Regions from separate parts of the Streptomyces sp. NPDC051041 genome, predicted to be linked through region 3. Evidence: predicted binding sites of a transcription regulator. Region 3 holds the regulator's gene; each other region holds the start of a gene.
The links. Region 3 encodes HrcA, which represses chaperone genes, less so after heat shock. Its sites were predicted from a motif close to TTNGCACTCNGNNNNNCNGAGTGCNAA; they were not measured.
Positions count from the first base shown of each region.

Region 1: the regulator HrcA is predicted to act here: its motif matches at 1,429-1,455, upstream of groES (co-chaperone GroES).
Region 2: the regulator HrcA is predicted to act here: its motif matches at 1,239-1,265, upstream of groL (chaperonin GroEL).

Region 1 is NZ_JBITFM010000002.1:236,256-239,526, forward strand. It holds gene ACIBAI_RS04400 (polysaccharide deacetylase family protein) at 1-497, shown strand, start outside; partial or broken gene ACIBAI_RS04405 (polysaccharide deacetylase family protein) at 494-1,240, shown strand; gene groES (co-chaperone GroES) at 1,602-1,910, shown strand; gene groL (chaperonin GroEL) at 2,030-3,271, shown strand, end outside.
Region 2 is NZ_JBITFM010000005.1:27,318-30,588, forward strand. It holds gene thrC (threonine synthase) at 1-112, shown strand, start outside; gene ACIBAI_RS10810 (MoaD/ThiS family protein) at 109-384, shown strand; gene ACIBAI_RS10815 (cold-shock protein) at 825-1,028, shown strand; gene groL (chaperonin GroEL) at 1,425-3,047, shown strand.
Region 3 is NZ_JBITFM010000001.1:288,011-291,281, forward strand. It holds gene dnaJ (molecular chaperone DnaJ) at 62-1,198, opposite strand; gene hrcA (heat-inducible transcriptional repressor HrcA) at 1,199-2,215, opposite strand; gene ACIBAI_RS01325 (MBL fold metallo-hydrolase) at 2,390-3,121, shown strand; gene ACIBAI_RS01330 (DUF3097 domain-containing protein) at 3,153-3,271, shown strand, end outside.

The sequences.
Region 1 (3,271 bases), on a different contig from region 3:
GGATGATGAGCGAGCTGAGGATCCCGTACTCCGCCTTCCTCAGCGACTACCTGGTCCGGAAGGACTACGGCTACTTCGAGCGGATGCAGCGGCTGGGCGTCGCCCTCAACAACCACACCCTGCGCCACCCCTACCTGCCCGCGCTGTCGTACGCCCGCCAGAAGCGGGAGATCTGCGGCATGCAGGACGTGATCGAACGGCGCTACGGCAAGCGGCCGGTCCTCTTCCGCCCGCCCTACGGCAACTACGACCAGGACACGCTGCGCGCCGCCAAGGCCTGCGGCATCCGGTACGCCCCGCTGTGGAACGAGGAGGTCTTCGCCGACCGCTGGGAGTACCGCGAGTGGGACCGCGAACTGCGCCCCGGCGACATCGTCCTCAGCCACTTCCGGGGCCGGGGCGACTGGGAGGGCACGATGCGGGACATGGCCCGCCGGTTCCTGGACAAGGTGACGGCCGAGGGGTACGCGGTGGCGCGGCTGGAGGACTACCTGTGAGGCCGCGGCGGGCGGCAGCCGGCCTCCTCACGGCCGCCGCCCTCACGGCCGCCCTGACCGCCTGCGGCACGCAGCCGCCGGCCGAGGCCCGGCCGGGCGGCGACGCGCCGCAGGGCCACCGGCCGGGCGGCGCCCGGGAGCCGGCCGCCCGCGGCACGGGCCTGCCCCCGGTCGTCGACCGCGTCCCGACCCGCGACCGGGTCGTCTTCCTCACCTACGACGACGGCGCCGAGCGCGACCCCCGGTTCGTCGACCTGGTCCGCGCCCGGCGCCTGCCGGTCACCATGTTCCTCACCGACAGCGTCGCGGGACCGGCGTACGGCCACTTCGCGCGCCTGCGCGCGGTCGGCGCGAGCCTGCAGAACCACACCCTCGACCACCCCTTCCTGCGGGGCCTGCCCTACGCCGGCCAGCGCGCCGAGATCTGCGGCCAGCAGGACAAGCTCAAGTCCCGCTTCGGCGTCCGCCCCCACCTCTTCCGGCCGCCGTACGGCGCGTACGACACGGCGACGCTCCGCGCCGCCGCCGACTGCGGGATCACCGCGGTCGTCCTGTGGCGGGCGTCGGTGACGGGCAGCGGCGAACTGGCCTACGCCCGGGGCGCCCCCCGCCTCCGGCCGGGCGACATCGTCGCCGTGGACCCCGACGAACCCGCGGGCCTGTCCCTCCTGGACCGCACGAGACGCCTGCTGGGGGAGATCGAGGAACAGGGGCTGCGCGTGGGACGCCTGGAGGACCACGTCCGGGTCCCCGGCCGGGGATCACGCGCGGACGCCCGGCCCTCCGGCGCCGGCCCGTCCGGCGCCCGGGAACGGGGCCGTGCGGGTCTGAGCGGGGGGCCGGGGGCGGCTCCCGGGGGGCGGTCCCTCCGGCACCGGCCGGCTGCGCGGACGCGCGCCCGCGGGGATTTCCGCCGCCACGCCACGGGCAATTGGCACTCCGCTTGACCGAGTGCTAATCGCGGTCATAGTCTCGGCTCTGGCACTCCCCCCTGGAGAGTGCCAACAACGCGACGGGCAGGTCCGGCACCCGCGACGACGGATCGACCTGGTCGCCACCTCAGACAGTTAACCCCGTGAGATCTCCGAAGGGGGAGGTCGGATCGTGACGACCGCCAGCTCCAAGGTTGCCATCAAGCCGCTCGAGGACCGCATCGTGGTCCAGCCGCTGGACGCCGAGCAGACCACGGCCTCTGGCCTGGTCATTCCGGACACTGCCAAGGAGAAGCCCCAGGAGGGCGTCGTCCTGGCCGTGGGCCCGGGCCGCTTCGAGGAGGGCAACCGCCTTCCGCTCGACGTCAAGGTCGGCGACGTCGTGCTCTACAGCAAGTACGGCGGCACCGAGGTGAAGTACAACAACGAGGAGTACCTCGTCCTCTCGGCCCGCGACGTCCTCGCGATCGTCGAGAAGTAAGTCGACGCCACCTCGACTCCTTGCTCTCCAGCTGCGCCCCTGGCCCCCGCGACCGATAAGAAGCCGGGCGCCCGGGGCGCAGTTGATTTCCCCTAGATCCCGAGAGGGCTCACGCTCCCATGGCGAAGATCCTGAAGTTCGACGAGGACGCCCGTCGCGCCCTTGAGCGCGGCGTCAACAAGCTCGCCGACACGGTCAAGGTGACGATCGGCCCCAAGGGCCGCAACGTCGTCATCGACAAGAAGTTCGGCGCGCCCACCATCACCAACGACGGTGTCACGATCGCCCGCGAGGTGGAGATCGAGGACCCGTACGAGAACCTCGGCGCCCAGCTGGTCAAGGAGGTGGCGACCAAGACCAACGACATCGCGGGTGACGGTACGACCACCGCGACCGTCCTGGCCCAGGCCCTGGTCCGCGAGGGTCTGAAGAACGTCGCCGCCGGCGCCTCCCCGGCGCTGCTGAAGAAGGGCATCGACGCGGCGGTCAAGGCCGTCTCCGACGACCTGCTCGCCACCGCCCGCCCGATCGACGAGAAGTCCGACATCGCCGCCGTCGCCGCGCTGTCCGCCCAGGACCAGCAGGTCGGCGAGCTCATCGCCGAGGCGATGGACAAGGTCGGCAAGGACGGTGTCATCACCGTCGAGGAGTCCAACACCTTCGGCCTGGAGCTGGACTTCACCGAGGGCATGGCCTTCGACAAGGGCTACCTGTCGCCGTACTTCGTGACGGACCAGGAGCGCATGGAGGCCGTCCTGGAGGACCCGTACATCCTCATCCACCAGGGCAAGATCTCCGCCATCGCGGACCTGCTGCCGCTGCTGGAGAAGGTCATCCAGGCCAACTCCTCCAAGCCGCTGCTGATCATCGCCGAGGACGTCGAGGGCGAGGCCCTGTCCACCCTCGTCGTGAACAAGATCCGCGGCACCTTCAACGCCGTCGCCGTCAAGGCCCCCGGCTTCGGCGACCGCCGCAAGGCGATGCTGCAGGACATGGCCGTCCTCACCGGCGCCACCGTCATCTCCGAGGAGGTCGGCCTCAAGCTCGACCAGGTCGGCCTGGACGTGCTCGGCACCGCCCGCCGCGTCACCGTCACCAAGGACGACACCACGATCGTCGACGGCGCCGGCAAGTCCGAGGACGTGCAGGGCCGCGTCGCGCAGATCAAGGCCGAGATCGAGACCACGGACTCCGACTGGGACCGCGAGAAGCTCCAGGAGCGCCTCGCGAAGCTGGCCGGCGGCGTGTGCGTGATCAAGGTCGGCGCCGCCACCGAGGTGGAGCTGAAGGAGCGCAAGCACCGTCTGGAGGACGCCATCTCCGCGACCCGCGCCGCGGTCGAGGAGGGCATCGTCTCCGGT
Region 2 (3,271 bases), on a different contig from region 3:
CGTGCTCAACACCGGCGACGGCCTGAAGACCCTCGACGCGGTGGCCGGCACCGGCCCGACCGCCACCATCCGCCCGACCCTGGACTCCTTCCGAGAGGCTGGCCTCGCATGAGCGTGACCGTCCGCATCCCCACCATCCTGCGCACCTACACCGGCGGCCGGGCCGAGGTGAGCGCCGAGGGCACGACCCTCGCCGAGGTCATCGAGGACCTGGAGAAGAACCACAGCGGCATCGCCGCCCGCGTCCTGGACGACCAGGGCAGGCTGCGCCGCTTCGTCAACGTCTACGTCAACGACGACGACGTGCGCTTCGAGCAGGGGCTCCAGACGCCGACCCCCGAGGGCGCGGGCGTGTCCATCATTCCGGCGGTCGCCGGAGGCTGACCGAGATTCGCCGTTACCTTTGGTAATGGCCATCACCGAGCGTTCTGCGCATTGCCCCCTCCGTGAGAGAAACGGAGGGGGCAATTCAGTGTGGTTGAACGCGGTAGAGTTGGGGAACGCGCTGCTGATCCCCGGATCGGTACCCCCGTGTTCCTGTCGCACGCCCGACGAGATGTAGCCAAAGTGTGGGCGTCTTTCACGGCTTATGTGCGCTTTGTGCAGCCCGACTTGCCCTGAATTACGGCGAATTCTCGCCACATTCCAGGCCGGGTGCGTCCAGAATTCTCGTCCGATTGACCTGTTGCGGACGGCAGTTGGGCAGATACATTCGGCCGCGGTCGACGCGTTCCGGCGCACACCCCCAACCGTTGGGGGGTGAGGTATGACCCGGATCCGCGAAGTGTGGATCTGTGCAAGGGCCAGTAATAGGGGAGTTAGGCATGGCTCAGGGCACCGTCAAGTGGTTCAACGCGGAGAAGGGGTACGGCTTCATCGCGGTCGACGGTGGTGCGGATGTTTTCGTCCACTACAGCGCGATCCAGATGGACGGTTACCGCACCCTTGAAGAGGGCCAGCGGGTCGAGTTCGAGATCTCGCAGGGCCAGAAGGGCCCGCAGGCCGACATGGTTCGCGTCACCGCCTGATACGCGCGACCGGCGAACCGTACAGGCGTCGTCTTCCGTCGAAGGGCCCGCACCTCCCGGGGTGCGGGCCCTTCGACGTGCCGCAGGTGTGCCGCAGGTGTGCCGCAGGCGTGCCGCAGACGTGCCGGCGGCGGGGCGCGCGGGCGGGGCGCGGTGCCCGGCGCGCCGTGTTCGCGCCCGGCTGAGCGCGCCCGCGGACCCCCGGGGGCGCTTGCACTCGGCAGGGGCGAGTGCTAATCATTGCGTTAGCACTCTGAAGGTGAGAGTGACAATGGAAGGACCGGGTCGGTGAGGCCACGGGCCGGGTGGGGCAAGGAACCACCGGCCGGGGCCGTCCGTCGCGGGCGCGGGCGCGGTCCGAAGTAATCACCCCCAGTCCTGGAGGGACCACTTCACATGGCCAAGATCATCGCGTTCGACGAAGAGGCGCGGCGCGGCCTTGAGCGCGGCATGAACCAGCTCGCGGACGCCGTCAAGGTGACCCTCGGCCCCAAGGGCCGCAACGTCGTCCTCGAGAAGAAGTGGGGCGCCCCCACGATCACCAACGATGGTGTCTCCATCGCCAAGGAGATCGAGCTCGAGGACCCGTACGAGAAGATCGGCGCCGAGCTGGTCAAGGAAGTAGCGAAGAAGACGGACGACGTCGCCGGTGACGGTACGACCACCGCCACGGTCCTGGCCCAGGCGCTGGTCAAGGAGGGCCTGCGCAACGTCGCCGCCGGCGCCAACCCGATGGCCCTGAAGCGCGGCATCGAGAAGGCCGTCGAGGCCGTCTCCGCCGCCCTGCTGGAGCAGGCGAAGGACATCGAGACCAAGGAGCAGATCGCCTCCACGGCCTCCATCTCCGCCGCCGACACCCAGATCGGCGAGCTGATCGCCGAGGCCATGGACAAGGTCGGCAAGGAAGGCGTCATCACCGTCGAGGAGTCCCAGACCTTCGGTCTGGAGCTGGAGCTCACCGAGGGTATGCGCTTCGACAAGGGCTACATCTCGGCGTACTTCGCGACCGACATGGAGCGCATGGAGGCCGTCCTCGACGACCCCTACATCCTGATCGCGAACCAGAAGATCTCCAGCGTCAAGGACCTGCTCCCGCTGCTGGAGAAGGTCATGCAGTCGGGCAAGCCGCTGCTGATCATCGCCGAGGACGTCGAGGGCGAGGCCCTGTCGACCCTGGTCGTCAACAAGATCCGCGGCACCTTCAAGTCCGTCGCCGTCAAGGCCCCGGGCTTCGGCGACCGCCGCAAGGCGATGCTGAACGACATCGCCATCCTCACCGGCGGCGAGGTGATCTCCGAGGAGGTCGGCCTCAAGCTGGAGAACACCACGCTGGACCTCCTGGGCAAGGCCCGCAAGGTCGTCATCACCAAGGACGAGACCACCATCGTCGACGGCGCCGGCTCCGCCGAGCAGGTCCAGGGCCGGGTGAACCAGATCCGCGCCGAGATCGAGCAGTCGGACTCCGACTACGACCGCGAGAAGCTCCAGGAGCGCCTGGCGAAGCTGGCCGGCGGCGTGGCCGTCATCAAGGCCGGCGCCGCCACCGAGGTCGAGCTCAAGGAGCGCAAGCACCGCATCGAGGACGCCGTCCGCAACGCCAAGGCGGCCGTCGAGGAGGGCATCGTCGCCGGTGGTGGCGTGGCCCTGCTGCAGGCCTCCCAGGTCTTCGAGAAGCTGGAGCTGGAGGGTGACGAGGCGACCGGCGCCCAGGCCGTGAAGCTCGCCCTGGAGGCCCCGCTGAAGCAGATCGCCGTCAACGCCGGCCTCGAGGGCGGTGTCGTGGTGGAGAAGGTGCGCAACCTGACCCCGGGCCACGGCCTGAACGCCGCGACCGGCGAGTACGTCGACCTGGTCGCCGAGGGCATCATCGACCCGGCGAAGGTGACCCGTTCCGCGCTGCAGAACGCCGCCTCCATCGCCGCGCTGTTCCTCACCACCGAGGCCGTCATCGCCGACAAGCCGGAGAAGGCCGCCGCGCCCGCCGGTGGCGGCATGCCGGGCGGTGACATGGACTTCTGATCGACCGGTACCGGTTGATCGACCGTCCTTCCGTGGATCCGAGGGCGGCACTCCTGTCGGACAGGGGTGCCGCCCTCGGGCGTTGCCGAGGCCCCGGCGGGGGCGTGGCCGGGATCACAGGGCGGTGCGCGCGGTGGGCGGAATGAGGCTTCCGCCGGAGCGGTTGACGTCGGGGCAGAGTCAATGCGTATGCACATACCGTCTGGTTTCCACTCGTTCCCCCA
Region 3 (3,271 bases):
CGGCCTTCCGGCGGGCGCGGGCCGGCGGCGCACCCGGCGCCGCGGCCCCGGAACGCTCGTGTCAGCGCCCGTTGAACGCGTCCTTCAGCCGCGAGAAGAGGCCCTGCTGGCCGGGCTGGAACTGCCCCTGCGGGCGCTCCTCGCCGCGCAGCTTGGCCAGCTCCCGCAGCAGCCGTTCCTGCTCCGGGTCGAGCTTCGTCGGCGTCTGCACCTCGACATGCACCACCAGGTCGCCCCGGCCGCCGCCGCGCAGGTGGGTGACGCCGCGGCCGTGCAGGGGGATCGACTGCCCGGACTGGGTGCCGGGGCGGATGTCGACCTCCTCCATGCCGTCCAGCGTCTCCAGCGGCACCTTGGTGCCCAGGGCCGCCGCCGTCATCGGGATCGTCACCGTGCAGTGCAGGTCGTCGCCGCGCCGCTGGAACGTCGGGTGCGGCAGCTCGTGGATCTCGACGTAGAGGTCGCCGGCCGGGCCGCCGCCGGGGCCGACCTCGCCCTCGCCGGCGAGCTGGATGCGGGTGCCGTTGTCGACACCGGCCGGGATCTTGACGGTGAGGGTGCGGCGGGACCGCACGCGGCCGTCGCCGGCGCACTCCGGGCACGGGGTGGGCACGACCGTGCCGAAGCCCTGGCACTGCGGGCAGGGGCGGGAGGTCATGACCTGGCCCAGGAAGGACCGCGTGACCTGCGAGACCTCACCGCGGCCCCGGCACATGTCGCACGTCTGCGCCGAGGTGCCCGGCGCCGCGCCCTCGCCGTTGCAGGTGGTGCACACGACGGCCGTGTCGACCTGGAGGTCCTTCGTCGTGCCGAAGGCGGCCTCGTCGAGCTCGACCTCGATGCGGATCATCGCGTCCTGGCCGCGGCGGGTGCGCGAGCGCGGCCCGCGCTGCGACGCCGTGCCGAAGAACGCGTCCATGATGTCGGAGAAGTTCCCGAAGCCGCCGGCCCCGAAGCCGCCCGCGCCGGCGCCGCCGGACTGCGAGAGCGGGTCGCCGCCGAGGTCGTAGACCTGCTTCTTCTGCGGGTCCGACAGCACCTCGTAGGCGGCGTTGATCTCCTTGAACCGCTCCTGGGTCTTCGGATCGGGGTTGACGTCCGGATGCAGCTCGCGCGCGAGCCGCCGGAAGGCCTTCTTGATCTCTTCCTGCGACGCGTCGCGGCGCACGCCGAGTACGGCGTAGTAGTCCGTGGCCACCTACGACTCCGCCAGGATCTGTCCGACGTACCGTGCCACTGCGCGTACCGCTCCCATCGTTCCCGGGTAGTCCATGCGGGTCGGTCCGACCACGCCGAGCTTGGCGACAGCCTCGCCGCCCGAACCGTAGCCGACCGACACGACGGACGTGGAGTTGAGTCCTTCGTGGGCGTTCTCGTGACCGATGCGGACGGTCACTCCCGGATCCTTGGCCTCGCCGAGCAGCTTCAGGAGGACGACCTGCTCCTCCAGCGCCTCCAGCACCGGCCGGATCGTGAGGGGGAAGTCGTGCGCGAAGCGGGTCAGGTTGGCGGTGCCGCCGATCATCAGCCGCTCCTCGTTCTCCTCGACGAGTGTCTCCAGGAGAGTGGAGAGCACCGTCGAGACCGTACCGCGGTCCTCGACCTCGAAGGCCTCGGGCAGGTCCTCCACCAGGCTCGGCACGTCCGTGAAACGGCGGCCCGCGACCCGGCTGTTGAGCCGTGCCCGCAGATCCGCCAGCGACGTCTCGCCGAAGGGCGCCGGGCAGTCGATCACACGCTGCTCGACCCGCCCGGTGTCCGTGATCAGGACGAGCATCACGCGCGCGGGAGCGAGCGGGAGCAGCTCCACATGGCGCACCGTCGACCGGGTCAGCGACGGGTACTGCACGACGGCGACCTGCCGGGTCAGCTGCGCGAGCAGCCGCACGGTGCGCGCCACCACGTCGTCGAGGTCGACGGCGCCCTCGAGGAAGTTCTGGATCGCGCGCCGCTCGGGCGGGCTCATCGGCTTCACGCCGGCCAGCTTGTCCACGAACAGGCGGTAGCCCTTGTCGGTGGGGATGCGCCCGGCGCTGGTGTGCGGCTGGGCGATGTACCCCTCCTCCTCCAGGGCCGCCATGTCGTTGCGGACGGTGGCCGGGGAGACGCCGAGGTTGTGCCGCTCGGTGAGCGCCTTCGAACCGACGGGCTCCTCGGTGCCGACGTAGTCCTGGACGATGGCGCGCAACACCTGAAGCCTGCGTTCACTGAGCATCCGCGCACACCTCCAGAAGTCGTCCGACCGCTCGGTCCTCTTCCCTGGTCCCTGGCACTCGGCGCGTGCGAGTGCCAGACTTCCCCGGCCAAGTGTACGGCCGTGGGGTACGCCCCGGGCAAGGCCGGGGCGTACCGCCGTGCCGGGAGGGCACGCCACCGCTAGCGTCGCCGTATGACGGTGACTTGGGAAGAGGCGGGGTGGGAGCGGGTGGCCGCCGGGGTGGGACGGCGCCGGCTGCCGGTGTGGGACTGCACCGCGGGGCTCGTCGTCGGCGCGGACGCGGTCCTGCTGATCGACGCCGGGTCGAGCCTGGCGGAGGGGGCGCGGCTGCGGGCCGAGGCGCGGCGGCTCGCCGGCCGGGATGTGACGCATCTCGCGCTGACCCATCCCCATTTCGACCATGTCTTCGGGGCGGCGGCGTTCGCGGGCGCGGAGGTGTTCGCGGCGGCCGGCGCGGACGGGGTGCTCACGCGCCGGCGCGGCCGCGAGGAGCTGCGCGCGGACGCGGTCCGCAACGGCCTGGACGCCCGGTCGGCCGAGGAGGCGGCGGAGCTGCTGGCCGCGCCGCGCCACCCGGTGCGCGGGGAGCGGGTCCTCGACCTGGGCGGCGGCCGCCGGGCGGTGCTGGCGGACGTGGGACCGGGGCACACCGCGCACGACCTGGCCGTGCTGGTGCCGGGCGACCCGGGGGTGGTGTTCTGCGGCGACCTGGTGGAGGAGTCCGGCGAACCCCAGGCCGGCCCGGACGCCGTGCCGTCCCGGTGGCCCGCCGCCCTCGACCGGCTGCTGGCCCTGGGCGGCGAGGACGCGCGGTACGTGCCCGGTCACGGAGCGGTGGTGGACGCGGCGTTCGTCCGGGCGCAACGGGACGCGCTGGCGGCGCGGTTCGGCGTGTCTGCGTGATCGCCCGCCGGCTTCTCCTATCGTCGTTCGAATGCGACAGTACTCGCCCGATCTGACCCCGCCGTGGAAGAAGTCGCAGCCGGCCCCGGAGGTCCCCGCGGATCCCGGCCTGGTCGTCGAGGAGGCGGGCACCGGCTTCTGCGGCGCGGT